Regions from separate parts of the Chromobacterium paludis genome, predicted to be linked through region 1. Evidence: predicted binding sites of a transcription regulator. Region 1 holds the regulator's gene; each other region holds the start of a gene.
What was found. Region 1 encodes sigma-54, which starts transcription at its own class of promoters, with help from an activator protein. Its sites were predicted from a motif close to CTGGCACGCTTCATGCTT; they were not measured.
Positions count from the first base shown of each region.

Region 2: a site for sigma-54 is predicted at 2,324-2,341, ahead of FYK34_RS09345 (4Fe-4S dicluster domain-containing protein). Genes of this name have one in related genera too.
Region 3: a site for sigma-54 is predicted at 2,800-2,817, ahead of FYK34_RS19200 (pilin). Genes of this name have one in related genera too.

Region 1 is NZ_CP043473.1:2,385,853-2,391,111, forward strand. Features, by position in the region: gene FYK34_RS11020 (KpsF/GutQ family sugar-phosphate isomerase) at 1-364, shown strand, start outside; gene FYK34_RS11025 (KdsC family phosphatase) at 408-932, shown strand; gene lptC (LPS export ABC transporter periplasmic protein LptC) at 929-1,498, shown strand; gene lptA (lipopolysaccharide transport periplasmic protein LptA) at 1,488-2,036, shown strand; gene lptB (LPS export ABC transporter ATP-binding protein) at 2,033-2,761, shown strand; gene FYK34_RS11045 (RNA polymerase factor sigma-54) at 2,765-4,162, shown strand; gene hpf (ribosome hibernation-promoting factor, HPF/YfiA family) at 4,233-4,559, shown strand; gene ptsN (PTS IIA-like nitrogen regulatory protein PtsN) at 4,682-5,143, shown strand; gene hprK (HPr(Ser) kinase/phosphatase) at 5,136-5,259, shown strand, end outside.
Region 2 is NZ_CP043473.1:2,030,583-2,035,841, reverse strand. Features, by position in the region: gene hypF (carbamoyltransferase HypF) at 1-973, opposite strand, end outside; gene hypB (hydrogenase nickel incorporation protein HypB) at 955-1,791, opposite strand; gene FYK34_RS09350 (hydrogenase maturation nickel metallochaperone HypA/HybF) at 1,804-2,145, opposite strand; gene FYK34_RS09345 (4Fe-4S dicluster domain-containing protein) at 2,412-2,948, shown strand; gene fdhF (formate dehydrogenase subunit alpha) at 2,980-5,127, shown strand; gene moaA (GTP 3',8-cyclase MoaA) at 5,131-5,259, shown strand, end outside.
Region 3 is NZ_CP043473.1:4,045,458-4,050,716, forward strand. Features, by position in the region: gene FYK34_RS19190 (hypothetical protein) at 1-1,253, opposite strand, end outside; gene FYK34_RS19195 (adenosylmethionine--8-amino-7-oxononanoate transaminase) at 1,315-2,664, opposite strand; gene FYK34_RS19200 (pilin) at 2,947-3,450, shown strand; gene FYK34_RS19205 (PglL family O-oligosaccharyltransferase) at 3,518-5,259, shown strand, end outside.

The DNA.
Region 1 (5,259 bases):
GATGCACGCCGGCGACGCCCTGCCCCGCGTCGCGCCCGGCACCCTGCTGAAGGACGCGCTGCTGGAAATGTCGCGCAAGCGGCTGGGCATGGTCACCGTCATCACGGACGGCGGCGACCTGCTGGGCATCTATACCGACGGCGACCTGCGCCGCACCCTGGAAAAGGGCGCGGACGTCTACCGCCTGACCATAGACGAGGCCATGAGCCGCTCTCCGCGCACCATGCAAGCCGACAAGCTGGCGGCGGAGGCAGGCTTCCTGATGAAGCAGCACCAAATCACCAGCCTGGTCGTCGTCGACGCCGACGGCAAGCCGGCGGGCGTGCTGCACATGCACGACCTGCTGCGCGCCGGCGTGTTTTAACTCCCGCCGCCCGGCCGCAAGGCCGGCGGCCGCAAGGACAGATATGCGCATGATTTCCGAGCAGGCCCGCAAGGTGAAACTGCTGATCATGGATGTGGACGGCGTGATGACCGACGGCCGCATCTTTTACAACGCCCAGGGCGAAGAGAGCAAATCCTTCTACGTGCAGGATGGTCTGGGCCTGCGCCTGCTCAGCCGCACCGGCGTGCAGCTGGCCATCATCTCCGGCCGCGCCGACCGCTGCGTGGAGCACCGCGCCCGCGCGCTGAAGATAGACCACTACTACGGCGGCGTGCATGACAAGAAAGTGGCGCTGGCCGACTTGCTGCAAAAAACCGGTTTCTCCGCCGAAGAATGCGCCTTCATCGGCGACGACCTGATCGACCTGCCCATCCTGACCCGCGTCGGCCTGGCGGTGGCGGTGCCCGAGGCGCCGCCGCAAGTGCGACAGCACTGCCACTATGTCACCGGCAACCCCGGCGGCCACGGCGCGGTGCGCGAACTGGTGGAGCTGATCATGCAGGCGCAGGGCACCTTCGACGCCATCATCGCGGAATACCTGGCATGATGCGCCTGCTGCGCTCCCACCGGTTGTTCCCGGTGCTGCTGATCGGCCTCACCGCCATGCTGACGCTGTGGCTGGACCAGATTTCGCGCTGGGACACCCGCCACCGCGAGCTGGACCCGGACAAACCGGAATACGTAGCGGAAAACCTGGTGGCCACCCGCTACGACGAACACGGCAAGCTGATGGACCGCCTGATCGCCAGCCGCATGTGGCAATACCCCGGCAAGCCGGAAGCGTATTTCGAAAAGCCGGACCTGTACCAGTACCAGCAAGGCGTGCTGCAATACCACGTCATCGGCGAAACCGGCCGTTACAACAACAAGACGCAACAGGCATACTTCGACAAGAACGTCACCCTGATCAAACCCGCAGACTCGCAGCAGCCGGAAATCCGCATGCTGAGCAGCGCGATGCTGGTGGACACCGGCAAGGAGGTGGCCAGCTCCAAGGCCCCGACGGCGATCTACCGCGGCCACTCCGAAGCGCACTCCATCGGCTTCCTGTACCAGCACCAGCAAGGGCTGCTGACTCTGCTTTCCAGAACCAAGATCATCTATGCCAAATAAACCCCGCATCCTGCTGGCCGGCCTGCTGCTGGCCGCCGCCGCGCTGGCCCAAGCCGAACAGGCCGACCGCGACAAGAACATCGAAATCACCAGCGACAACGGCTGCGTTTCGGAGCTGAAGAACAAGAACGTCTCCACCTGCAGCGGCAATGTCGTGGTGGTGCAAGGCACGCTGCGCCTCACCGGCGACAAGCTGACCGTGAGCCAGGACAAGGACGGCAACCAGACGCTGCACGCTACCGGCCGCATCGTCACCTTCCGCCAGAAAATGGACAACGACGGCGGCTGGGTAGAGGGCCAAACCAGCGTGCTGGACTACGACAGCGCCAAGCATCTGGTGGTGCTGACCGGCAATGCGCGCGTCAAGCGCAACGGCGACCTGTCCATCGGCAATGTGATCCGCTACAACACCCTGGACGAAACCTTCGAAGTCGTGGGCGGCGGCCCGTCCGCCAGCGGCCAGGGCCGCGCCGTGGTCATCATCCAGCCCAAGAAAAAGGCCGCCTCGCAACCGGCCGGCGGGGCAGCCAAGCCATGAAGCACAGCGTTCTCACCGTTTCCCACCTGAAGAAGCGCTTCAAGAAGCGCACGGTGGTCAAGGACGTCTCGCTGAGCATAGAAAGCGGCGAAGTCGTCGGCTTGCTCGGCCCCAACGGCGCCGGCAAGACCACCAGCTTCTACATGATCGTCGGCCTGATCGGCGCCGACGACGGCGACATCCGGCTGGATGAGCAATCCCTCACCCACTATCCCATCCACCAGCGCGCCCAGCTGGGCCTGGGCTACCTGCCGCAGGAGGCATCCATCTTCCGCCGCATGACGGTGGAAGAAAACATCGCCGCCATCCTGGAGATCGCCGGCCTCAAAGGCAAGGAGCTGGAACAGGAGCTGGACCTGTTGCTGGACGACCTGAACATCGGCCACCTGCGCGACAGCAACGCGTTGGCGCTGTCCGGCGGCGAGCGCCGCCGCGTGGAGATCGCGCGCGTGCTGGCCACCCGCCCGCGCTTCATCCTGCTGGACGAGCCGTTTGCCGGCGTGGACCCGATCGCCGTCATCGACATCCAGAAAATTATCTCCTTCCTGAAGGAACGCGGCATAGGCGTGCTGATCACCGACCACAACGTGCGCGAGACCCTGCGCATCTGCGACCGCGCCTACATCATCAGCGACGGCTCGGTGCTGGCCTCCGGCGTGCCCGAGGAACTGGTCAACAACGACAAGGTGCGCAAAGTCTACCTTGGCGAGCACTTCCACCTGTAAGCGATGAAGCAGGCACTACAGCTCAAGGTTTCGCAACAGCTGACGCTGACGCCGCAGCTGCAACAGTCCATCAAGCTGCTGCAGCTTTCCACGCTGGACCTGCAGGCCGAGGTGGAGCGCTTCCTGCTGGACAATCCGCTATTGGAGCGCGGCGACGAGCCGCGGGACGGCGAGTCCGCATCCGAAAGCCAGGATAGTTCGACGCCGGACGAGCCGGCCGACAGCCGCGACGACAGCGTAGGCGAGCTGATGGACTGGGGCGCCGGCAGCCGCGCCCAGGGCGGCGGCGACGACTACGACCCCATGCTCAACGTGCCCTGCCCGGTCAGCCTACGAGAGCACCTGCTGGCCCAGCTGGGCGAAATCGCCCTGCCCCGCCGCGACGAAGCCATCGTGCGGCTATTGATCGAGGAGCTGGACGACGACGGCTATCTGCAATCCAGCCTGGACGAACTGGCCAGCCATCTGCCGCTGGAACTGCTGCTGGACAGCGACGAACTGGCGGTAGGCCTGGCGCTGCTGCAGCAGTTCGACCCGGCCGGCGTGGGCGCGCGCACGCTGGCGGAATCGCTGCAGCTGCAATTGCAGCGCCTCCCCGCCGCGGAGCCCGGCCATGCCCTGGCGCTGGCCATCGTCCGACAACACCTCGCGCTGCTGGGCGGCCGCGACTACGCCAAGCTGAAGAAGCTACTGGGCTGCACCGATGCCGAGCTGCGCGCGGCGCAGGCCCTGATCGCGCGGCTGAACCCGCATCCGGCCACCGGCTTCCATCACGGCGATGTCCACTACGTGATCCCCGACATCAGCGTGCGCAAACTCAAGGGCCGCTGGGTGGCGGAGTTGAACCGCTCGGCCGTGCCGCGGCTGCGCGTCAACCAGCTGTACGAACGCATGCTGGCCGACAGCCGGGGCCAGGGCGGCGAAATGTCGGCCCGCCTGCAAGAGGCGCGCTGGCTGGTGAAGAACATCCAGCAGCGGTTTGACACCATTCTGAAAGTGGCGGAAGCTATTGTTGAACGTCAACAATTGTTCTTTGAACAAGGCGAAGTGGCGATGCGCCCGCTGATCCTGCGCGATATCGCAGAGGAACTGGGCCTGCACGAATCCACCGTATCCCGCTCCACCAGCCAAAAATACCTGCTTTGTTCGAGAGGTTTGTTCGAACTCAAGTATTTCTTCGGCAGTTCGTTGGAGACTGAAAGCGGTGACGAGTGCTCCGCCACCGCCATCAAGGCTCACATCCGCGGCATGATAGAAGGCGAAAACCGGGCGAAGCCGCTGTCCGACAGCGCCATCGCCGACGCGCTGGCCAAGCAGGGAATACAGGTTGCCAGACGCACCGTAGCCAAGTATCGTGAAGCCATGCAGATTCCGGCGGTGAATCTGCGCAAGGCTCTGTGAGGAGTCAGCACAAGAATACAATGCCGCCCGACAACCCGCCCGGGCGGTCAACACCAGAAGGAGCTAGGGTATGAACCTCAAAGTAACTGGCCTGCACCTGGAAGTCACGCCATCGCTGCGCGAATACATCGAGAACAAACTGGAGCGCATTACCCGCCACGTCGACAATGTGATCGACGTCTCCGTTACGCTGTCCGTGGACAAACTGGTTCAAAAGGCCGAGGTCAATGTGCATCTGTCCGGCAAGGACATCCACATCGAAGCCTCCGAGGCCGATCTCTACGCCGCCATCGACCTGCTGATGGACAAGCTGGACCGCCAGGTGCTCAAGCACAAGGAAAAGCTGACCGAACACCGGGCCCAGAGCTCCGGCGAAGCGTCTCAGGCCTCGCTGTGACGCGAGCTTGAAAACAACGGGAACCCAGGGGTTCCCGTTTTTCTTTGCGCCGCCCGGTTTTCAGTACTATCAAGGCAACGTAGAATCCCGGGTTTATTCCAGCGCCGCATGCATAATCCAATATGAATCTCATCGGCAAGATACTGACTCCGGACCATGTTCTGCTGGATCTGGACGTCTCCAGCAAGAAGCGCGTGTTCGAGCAAGTCGGGCTTCTGGTGGAAAACACGCGCGGCATCGCCCGCAGCGAAATCTTCGACAGCCTGTTCAGCCGCGAAAAACTGGGCTCCACCGGCCTGGGCCAGGGCGTGGCCATTCCGCACGGCCGCGCGCGCGGCCTGAAGGAAGCCACCGGCGTGTTCATCCGGCTGAAGGCGCCGATTCCGTTCGAGGCGCCGGACGGCAAGCCGGTGCAGTGTCTGTTCGTGCTGCTGGTGCCGGAACACGCCACCGACCTGCACCTGCAAGTGCTGTCTGAGCTGGCCCAACTGTTCTCCAGCCGCCAGATGCGCGAGAAAATGCTCAACGCCTCCGGCCGGGAAGAACTCTACCAGCAGCTCTGCGATTGGATGCCCAATGCCTAGCATCACCGTGCGCCGCCTGTATCAGGACAACCAGCAGAAGCTGAACCTGACCTGGGTCGCCGGCACCGGCGGCTCAGACAACGTCATCGGCAACGTCATCGGCAATGACGGCCAGC
Region 2 (5,259 bases), 360 kb from region 1:
AGCCGGCGGGCCGGCCCGCGGCCTCGTGGAACAGCAGGTAGTGCAGCGGGGTGTAGGGCAGCATGGCGCCCAGCCAAGCCACATCCGGCGCCACGCCGGGCAGCGCGTCATCGCAGCCGGCGCGCTTGGGCAGCAGCGCGATGGGGCGTTGCGGCGAGCGCAGCAGGCGGCCGGACAGCTCGTCCATCCGCGCCAGCCCGTCCAGCGAGGCGGCGTTGGCCGCCATGATGGCCAGCGGTTTTTCCTCGCGCGCCTTGCGTTGCCGCAGCCGGGCCACGGCGGCGGGATTGCGGGCGTCGCAGGCCAGGTGGAATCCGCCCAGGCCCTTGATGGCGATGATCTCGCCGCCTTGCAGCCGCCTCAGCGTTTCCGCGATGGCGTCGCCGGCCACCGGTCCCGTCGCGTCCAACAGGGCGAGGCTGGGGCCGCAAATCGAGCAGGCGTTCGGTTCGGCGTGAAAGCGCCGGTGCAGGGGATCCCGGTATTCGTCCAGGCAGGCCGGGCATTGCGGAAACTCAGCCATGCTGGTCTGGGCGCGGTCATAGGGCAGACGTTTGACCAGGGTGTAGCGCGGGCCGCAGTCGGTGCAATTGATGAAAGGGTAGCGGTAGCGGCGGTTGGCCGGGTTGAACAGCTCGGCCAGGCAGGCGTCGCATACGCAGCTGTCCGCGCCTATGGCGGCATGGCCGCCGCCGGCGGCGCTGGCCAGTATGGCGAAGCCGTCGGCCTGCTCCTGTTCCGGCAGCGGCTGGCGCAGCACCTGGTCTATGCGCGCCAGCGGCGGGCGCTCCGCCAGCAGCCGTGAAGCGAAGCCGTCCAGCCGCGCGTCGTCGCCTTGCAGCTCCATGGTCACGCCGTCGCCATCGTTGCGTATCCAGCCGGACAGGGCCAGTTCGCCGGCCAGGCGGTAGACGAAGGGACGGAAGCCCACGCCCTGCACAATGCCTCTTACCGTCAGTTGTTCGCGCGGCATGGCCAGCCTCCTTCGCCGCAGCCGTCCGCCAGCCAGGACAGCCATTCATCGCAGCCTTCGCCGGTCTTGATGGACAAGCGGATCACCGGCAGGCCCGGCCGGACCTGGCGCGCCATGCGGATGGCGGCGTCCACGTCGAAGTCCAGATAGGGCAGCAGGTCGGTCTTGCTGATGATCAACAGGTCCGCCGCGCGGAACATGTCCGGGTATTTGAGCGGCTTGTCCTCGCCCTCGGTCACGGAAAGAATGGCCACCTTGTGCGCCTCGCCCAGGTCGAAGGCGGCGGGGCAGACCAGATTACCCACGTTTTCAATCAGCAAGAGGCCGCCGTCCGGCATGGCCTGGTCCTCTTGCAGCCGCTCCAGCGCCTGGGCCACCATGCGCGCGTCCAGATGGCAGCCCTTGCCGGTGTTGATCTGCACCGCCGGCGCGCCGGTGGCGCGGATGCGCTCGGCGTCGTTGGCGGTTTGCTGGTCGCCTTCCACCACCGCCACCGGCCTGCGGCCGGCCCAGCGGCGCAGGGTGTCCACCAGCAGGCTGGTTTTGCCGGAACCGGGGCTGGACACCAAGTTGAGCGCGAAAATGCCGCGTTCCGCCAGCAGGCGGCGGTTGCGCGCGGCGCGCGCGTTGTTGTCGGACAGGATGTCCTGCTCGATGGCGATGATGCGTTCGGCCGGGGTGTCCGGCGCATGGACGGCGTCCAAGGGGCCGTGCGCCTGAGCGGCCAGCCGGTAGCCGTTCCGGGGCGCGCCGTGGCTATGGCCGCGCTTGCCGTTGATGCGGATTTGTCCGTGGCCGCAGCCGCAAGTTGTGCACATGATGCTGTCCTCCTAGCTGATTCCAATATCCACCACTTTCATCTCTTCGCCACCCCAAAGCTTGAGGTTCTGGCTGCCGCAGCGCGGGCAGCGGGCCGGCAGGGCGGTCAGCTCGGCATCGCAGCCGCAGTCGCCGCATTGGGCCTGGGCCGGGCGGCGTTCGGTCTGGAAGTCCGCGTCGGCCGCCAGGCTGTCGCGCGCCGCCAGCCGGCAGCAATAGAGCAGGGTGTCTGTCTCCACATGGGCCAGCAATCCCAATGCCAGCCGGACGCGGGTGACTCGGCGGGCGCCGGCGCGGCGCGCGGCGGTCTCGGCGATGGCGACCACGCTTTCCGCAAGTGTCAGTTCGTGCACGGGTTTTTCCTTTATTTGACCGCCTTCTCGCCTGCCAACCCATTGCAGGCTGCGCGGTGTCGAGGCGTCGACACTTTTGACGAGGCGCGGCGGGTGTCGAAGCCGTCGTCACGCGTCGCTGCGCGTTTTTGCAAGCGGTTGTCACAAGAAAACAATGGCTTGCGTGGGTGTGGCGCGGCTGGCATGGCTTATGCAACGTCATGGGCGTGAATTCGCAACGCTTGCAATCGACGTTCGGGCGGCTGCCGCCGCTTGAGGAGGCTGAAATGAATCGGTTCATCATCGCTGAACCCCAAAACTGCATCGGCTGCCGCACCTGCGAGGTGGCGTGCGCCTTGGCCCATGCGCCAAGCCCCGGCGAACCATTGTCGCCTGACACCTTCCACCCGCGGCTGACGGTGATCAAGAGCGCGCGCATCAGCACGCCGGTGCTGTGCCGGCAGTGCGACGACGCGCCCTGTCTGAACGCCTGTCCGAGCGGGGCCATCGTCTACGCCGGCAATAGCGTGCAGGTGCTGCAGGAGCGCTGCGTGGGCTGCAAGACCTGCATGGTGGCCTGTCCTTACGGCGCGATGCAGGTGGTGACCGAGCCGCAGCGGCCGCAGCCCGGCAGCTTCGCCACGCGCCAGCTCAAGGCCAAGGCTTTGAAGTGCGACTTGTGCGTAGGGAAGGCCGGCGGGCCGGCATGCATCGCCACCTGTCCCACCAAGGCGCTGCGCATAGTGGAGCCGCAGGCGCTGGAGGCCGCCATGAAGAAACGCCGGGAGCAGGCCGCGCTGGACACGCCGGCGCTATCGCTCTGAATCGAACGCAACGCGCAAAAGGACAGGAAAAATGGAGAAGGTGATTTCGGTTTGCCCGTACTGCGGTTCGGGCTGCAAGCTCAATCTCTTGGTGGAAAACGGCAAGATCGTCGGCGCGGAAGGCGCGGATGGCGTGACCAACCAGGGCGAGCTGTGTTTGAAGGGCTATTACGGCTGGGACTTCCTCAACGACACCAAGCTGCTGACGCCGCGTTTGCGCCATCCGATGATACGCCGCCGGCGCGGCGGCGAGTTCGAGCGCGTGAGTTGGGACGAGGCGGTGGCCTTCGTGGCGGGCAAATTGGGCGAGATCAAGCGCGAGCATGGTCCGGATTCCATCATGTTCACCGGCTCCTCGCGCGGCACCGGCAACGAGTCCAACTACATCGCGCAGAAGTTCGCCCGCGCGGTGATCGGCACCAACAACATCGACTGCTGCGCCCGGGTCTGCCACGGGCCGTCGGTGTCCGGGCTGATGGCCACGCTGGGCAACGGCGCGATGAGCAACTCGATCTGCGAGATCGAGGACACCGACTGCATCCTGGTGTTCGGCTACAACGCGGCCGATTCCCACCCCATCGTCGCCCGCCGCATCCTCAAGGCCAAACAGAAGGGCGCCAAGATCATCGTCTGCGACCCGCGCTACATCGAAACCGCGCGCGTGGCCGACTTGCATCTGCAATTGAAGAACGGCTCCAATATGGCGCTGGTCAACGCCTTCGCCCATGTGCTGATCAGCGAAGGCTTGTACAAGGCGGATTTCGTCGCCGAGCACGCCGAAGGCTTCGAGGAATACAAGGCCGCCGTCGCCAAGTACACGCCGGAATACGCGGCCGAGATCACCGGCCTGCCGGCCGAACTGATCCGCCAGGCCATCCGGATGTATGCCGCCGCGCCCAGCGCCACCATTCTGTGGGGCATGGGCGTGACCCAGTGGGGCCAGGCGGTGGATGTGGTCAAGGGTTTGTCCAGCCTCGCCACCCTCACCGGCAACCTGGGGCGGCCGCATGTCGGCGTCGGCCCGGTGCGCGGCCAGAACAACGTCCAGGGCGCCTGCGACATGGGCGCGCTGCCGAACACCCTGCCGGGCTATTACGATGTCAGCGACGCCGAGGCGCGCGCCCGCTTTGCTGAGGCTTGGGGCGTGGATAGTCTGCCGGCGGAGAAGGGCTGCAGCATCACCGAGGTGGCGCACCGCGTCGAGGCCGGCACGCTGAAGGCGTATTACATCTTCGGCGAAGACCCGTTGCAGACCGAGCCGGACCTGGGCATGATGCGCCGCGCTTTCGAGAAGCTGGACCTGATCATCGTGCAGGATATCTTCATGACCAAGACGGCGATGGCCGCCGACGTCATCCTGCCCGCCACCTCCTGGGGCGAGCACGAAAACGTGTTCTCCAGCGCCGACCGCGGTTTCCAGCGCTGCTACAAAGCCATTGAAGCGCCGGCCAACGTCAAGGATGACTGGGAAATCTACAGCCTGATCGCCACGGCCATGGGCTACCCCATGCATTACGACAACGCCCAGCAGATCTGGGACGAGCTGCGCGGCCTGTGCCATCTCTATGCCGGCGCCAGCTACGACAAGATGGCGGGCCTCGGCTATGTGCAATGGCCGTGCCCAAGCGAAGACCACCCCGGCACGCCGTGGCTGTACGAGGGCTATCAGTTCGACACGCCTAGCGGCAAGGCCAAGCTGTTCGCCGCCGAGTGGCGCCCGCCGCTGGAGAAAGTGGACGCTGAATATCCCTTGGGCCTATGCACGGTGCGTGAGGTGGGGCACTACTCCTGCCGCTCGATGACCGGCAACTGCGCGGCGCTGCAAACCTTGGCCGACGAACCGGGCTTTGTGCAGATCCACCCGGATGACGCTGTGAAATACGGCATCGCCGACCAGGCGCTGGTGTGGGTGGCCTCGCGCCGCGGCAAGGTGATCACCCGCGCCAACCATAATCCGCGCGTCAACGCGGGCGCGGTCTACATGACCTACCAGTGGTGGATAGGCGCCTGCAACGAGCTGACGGTGGACCACCTGGACCCGATCTCCAAAACCCCGGAGCTGAAGTACTGCACGGTGCGCGTGGAGCCGATCGCCGACCAGGCCTGGGCGGAAAACCACGCGCGCGGCGTCTACGCGCGGCTGAAGGCGGACCTGCGCCAGGCCGCGCTGGCGGAGTAGGGCATGGACAAGCCGCCGCTGATCGACCGCCACGGCCGGCGCATCGCCTATCTGCGGCTGTCGGTGACCGACCGCTGCGATCTGCGCTGCCGCTATTGTCGGCCGGCGGGCGACGCGTCCTACGCCGAGCGG
Region 3 (5,259 bases), 1.7 Mb from region 1:
TTGCCGCTGGGCTGCATCAGCACCCAGCGCACCGTGCACAGCCAGGCGGCCGCGGGTTGATCCGGCGGATTGACCAGCAGCAGTTCGCCGGCGCGCAAGGGTTGGTCGCGAGGGATGCCGCGCAGCAGGTAGCCGCTTTCGCTTTGATTGATGATGGATAGCAGGCAGGGCAGCGGGGGCGGGCGCAGCCTGGAGCTTTCTTCTTCGGTGTCGCTGCCGCGCAGCGACCAGCTGCCGCCGTTGACGCGGTGCCAGATCTGCGCGGTGCCGGCGATGATCTCGACCACGGCCTGGGCGGTTTCGCGCGCGTGCTTACGCCGGCGCGGCCGCTGCCAGGCCTCGCTGAGCAGGCTCAGCAGCTGGATCTCCTCCCCCACCAGGCCGCCGCCGGGCGAGGCGCTGCTTTTCTGCAGCTGGTCCAGGCTGCGCCGCATGCTGGCCAGGGCGCCGCTCAGTTCCAGCAAATAGCAATGGTTTTGCTGCGCGCCTGCCGCCGCCAGCAGATAACGCGGCGGCGCGTCCTCCTGCGGGTCCAGCACATAGCCGTGGCGGCTGTCGCTCAGCTCGCTCACCGGGCGCAAGGCCACTTGCCGGGCCAGGTCGTACACCAGTTGCCGGGTCAGCCGCATTTCGGATGGGGATAGCCGGTTGGTGGCGGTCAGTCCCAACAGCAGGATCTGGCGGTAGATGTCGGACAATGAATCGTCGTTGGCCAGCGAGCGGTCCTGCCAGCCCTTCTCCTGCGCCAGCGCATACAGCTGGTGGCAGTCCAGCCAGAAGCCGTCCGGCAGCGGGCAGTAATACTGTTGGCAGATGTTGAGGCATTGCCGCGCCGCCATCATGGTGTACAGCAGCAGCTCTATCTTGGGCTGCTCGCGTTCCAGCAGGCCTTGGCGCGCCAGTTTTTCGTTCAGCGTCTGTTTGAAATCGACAAACAGATTGGCAAACAGCTTGACGCCCACTACCGCCAGCTGGCGGCTCTTGGGCGAGGTCAGGATATCGCTGTGCTGGGTTTCGCTTTCCAGCAACGGATAGTAGCGGTCCAGCGCCTTCAAATACAGTTTGAGCAGCTTGTAGCGCTGCATCGGTTCGATGGGCGCGCGGCCCAGTTGGTATAGCGCCTGGGCCAGCAGGCGGCCGCACTCAAGCAGGTCGGTATAGGGCAGGCGCTCCAGCCAGGCTTCCACGCTGGCCGGCTGGGTGTCGACGAGTTGCAGGTCCATATCCTTCTTTGGCAGTGCGAGCGGCGGCATGCGGAGGCTCCGATGGCGGGACGCTGTATGCTATTGGTATTGTCTGGTCGCGACAAGCGCGTCAAGGCAGCGCGGTCGGATCGCCCGTCAGACTTTGGCCGCTGGCCAGCACCTCGTCCAGGGCATCAAGGCTAGCCTCGACCAGCCCGGCCATCTCATCGCGGCTCAGGATGTAGGGCGGCATGAAGTAGACCGTCTTGCCTATCGGCCGCAACAGGCATCCGCGTTTCAGCATGGCCGAAAAATACGCCAATGCAAAGTCCGCACGCGGCGTATCCACGTCAAAGGCCCAGATCATGCCGCGCTGGCGGAAGTGGCGCACGGCAGGGTGCTGGCGCAGCGGCGCCATCAGCCGCGTGAAGTCCTCGGCCTTGGCGCGGTTGGCCTCCAGCACGTTTTCCTGCTCGAAAATGTCCAGCACCGCCAGCGCGGCGGCGCAGGCCAGCGCGTTGCCGGTATAACTGTGCGAGTGCAAAAATCCGCGCGCCACGTCGTCGTGATAGAAGGCTTGATAGATATCGTCGCGCGTCAGCACGCAGGACAAGGGCAAGAAACCGCCGGTGATGCCCTTGGACAGACACAGGAAGTCCGGGACGATGCCGGCCTGTTGATAGGCGAAGAAGCTGCCGGTGCGGCCGAAACCGACGGCAATCTCGTCGGCGATCAGGTGGACTTGGTAGTGATCGCACAAGCGGCGCAATTCGCTTAAATAGATGGGATCGTGCATCGCCATCCCCGCCGCGCCCTGCACCAGCGGCTCCACGATGACGGCGGCGATTTCCGCGCCATGCTTGGCCAGCAGGTTTTCCAAGGATTGGGCGGCGCGCCGCGCGACGTCGGCCGCGGTCTCGCCGGCCGCGGCCTGCCGGGCATCCGGCGACGGCGCGCGCAGGCCGGGCTTGAGCAGGTCGGCGTAAGTGGAAGAGAACAGCGGCACGTCGGTCACCGCCAGCGCGCCCACGGTTTCGCCGTGGTAGCTGTTTTCCAGACTGACGAAGCGGGTCTTGCCCGGCTGGCCGCTGTTCTTCCAATAATGGAAGCTCATTTTCAGCGCGATTTCCGTGGCGCTGGCGCCGTCGGACCCATAAAACGCGTGGCCCAGGCCAGACAGTTTCGCCAGCCGCTCCGACAACTCCACCACCGGGCGGTGGGTGAAGCCGGCCAGCATCACATGCTCCAGCCGGTCCAGTTGATCCCGTATCGCCTGCTTGATGCGCGGATGGCCGTGGCCGAACAGATTGACCCACCAGGAGCTGACGCCGTCCAGATAGCGCTTGCCGTCGAAATCGGTCAGCCAGACGCCGTCGGCGCTGGCGATGGGGACGATGGGCAGGCTCTCGTGCCGCTTCATCTGGGTGCACGGGTGCCAAACGGCGGCGCGGCTGCGTTCCAGCCAGGCATGGTTGCTCATGGGGGCCTCCTGTGGGGTGATGGCCGATGCTAACACAGGGTAGCGTGATGGCCGATGTGACGAAAAACGTCAGTTTATGCCGCGCTGTGGTCTAGGATTTGTCACAGGGCGGGGCTAAAGCCGCGGCGGGACAGGCTGGCATGTTTCCTGCTCCATTGTCGGACACGACAAAGAGGCGCGCCGGACGCGCCCGTCACGGAAGAAGAGGCGGGGACGTTGCGCCGGCCGCAAGCCACGCGGCGCCTTGCTTGGCTCAAGCTTGACTAGACCATGGAGTTCAACATGAAGAAACAAATGCAACAGGGTTTCACCCTGATCGAACTGATGATCGTGGTGGCGATTATCGGCATTCTGGCGGCGGTAGCCATCCCCGCTTATCAGAACTACACCGTGCGCGCACGCGTGACGGAAGGTTTGTCGCTGGCTGACACCGCTAAACTGGCAGTGGCTGAGAATGCGGCGAGCGGGGTGAAATATTCCAATGGTTGGAATGCTCCGACGGCGACTAAGAATGTTTCTACCGTTGGCATTACGGATTCAACTGGTGTTATTACCATTACGTATCAGGCCAACGTTGCCGCGTCTAATGCCAATACTCTGGTTCTGATTCCGTATACTGTTGCAAGTGGCGGAACTGACGTAGCATTGCCTGACAGCACTGCTTCTTTCACTCCGCCGTCCAGTAACATTGTTTGGCAGTGTGCGTCTGCTGGTACCGCTACACTTAAAGTGGGTTCTGTTAAAGGCACCTTGGATTCCAGCCTGGTTCCTGCAGAATGTCGCTAATAGAATGATTTAATATAGTTAGAAAACGGTCAGCTTGCTGGCCGTTTTTACTGTTTCGGGTGCGTGAATGAGAGCTTCTTGGTCTCTTGGATTTGTGGTGGCGTCGGTTGTGTTGCCATTTTTCAGTCCATGGCATTTCCAACCTGTGGGTGATTGGGTTGTAATTGCGGTTTGCCTTTTTTTTCTCGGTATTGGCTTCGTCGCGATGCATTTTGACGGGGATGGTGAAAAGACATCTAGCATCTCCCCAGCGTTTATTGTTTTACTGCTCTTCAGTTTCTTGCAATTTTCCCGCCTGCAATATAACTTGCCGTTTTCAGCCTCTAATCTGTTTTTGTGTGCAGTTATTAGCTTGGGGCTGGCGCAGTTTGATATCGTCTCCCGCGAGTATTTACTGGCTGTTGCGGCCTTATTGGTGCTGATGACAGCTTTGCTGCAAGGAGTATTAGGTTTCGTTCAGCTGCTTGGATTTGCCCCCTCGGCGCACGGCTGGGTGCTGTTCAATCCCGGTTCAAATGATGTGATGGGTAATTTCGGCCAGCGCAACCAGCTGGCGCAGTTTTTGGGTTGGGGAGCGGTCTCCGCAGCTTACCTCTACGCTACGGGCCGCATGGGGAGAGTGGCGACGGGCAGCGCCGTGCTGGTGTTGGCGTTGCTGATGAGCTGGACAGGGGCGCGGCTGCCGCTGGCCTATGGTTTGGGCTTGGCTTTGCTGGCCTGGTTCTGGCATCGCCGCGAGCCGCAAGACGAGACGGTGGCGCGCATGACCCACGCCTTGGCTTGGTCGGTGTTGGCCCTGGCCTTGATGCAGATATTCAATCAGCAGATTGATAGTCTATTGCAAGCCTTGGGCTTGCCCATTCATGTGCGGAGCGGTTCGGACCGCCTGCTGGAGGCTGGTTTCGGCGCGCGCCGCTATATCGAGTGGAGCAAGGCCTGGCTGGTGTTTACCCAGCATCCCTGGTTTGGCGTGGGCCTGGGAGGCTATGCTTGGCACTCCGCCTGGTTGGAGGCTTATGGCGGCTGGCCCAAAGTGCCGGAAAGCACTTTGTTCACGCAGTGCCATAATCTGGTTTTCCAGCTGCTGGCGGAAACCGGCATTGTTGGCACGCTGCTGGCGATCGGCGGCCTGCTGTTTTGCCTGTTGCCTTATTTCCGGCGCGGCGAGCAGACGGCCGGCAATCTGCTGTTGATCAGCATTGCCATGATGTTGTTGGGGCACTCGATGTTTGAATACCCGCTGTGGTATCTGCCTTTTTTGCTGATGCTGGTGATCATTTGCACGCTGAGTCCGGCCAAGGGCTGGACCGTGCAATTGAGCGGGCGCTTCCGGCAAGTTCTGGGCATGAGCGTCGGTGTGCTGGCTCTGGCCTATGTGGTGACCGGCATCATGCCTTACCGGCAGTTGATCCATAATTTCGCGCCGCTGCCAGAAAACACCTTCCAAGCCAGCCTGGAGAATTCCAAGCGCTCCTTGAAACTGGCCCAGCTGGCGCGTAACCCCTTGTGGAGCTGGGAGGCGGATTTGTCCATGGTCAATTATCTGCAGCCGGACGGCATCATGCGCGACTTGCAGCTGGAGCTGGCTGAGCGGGTGGCGCGCTATCAGCCGTTTCCGAATGTGCTGATCAAGCTGTCCATTTTGCGGGCATTGAATGGTCAAGCCGCACCGGCGAAGCAGGCGCTGACCATGGCAATTGCCAATTATCCCAATTACACGCCGGTGTTTCAGCATGAGCTGGCGCGCTACCGCCAGCCAGAGCTGAAGCCTTTGCAGGACATGGCTTCCAAGGCGGTGGCGGCCGGCGC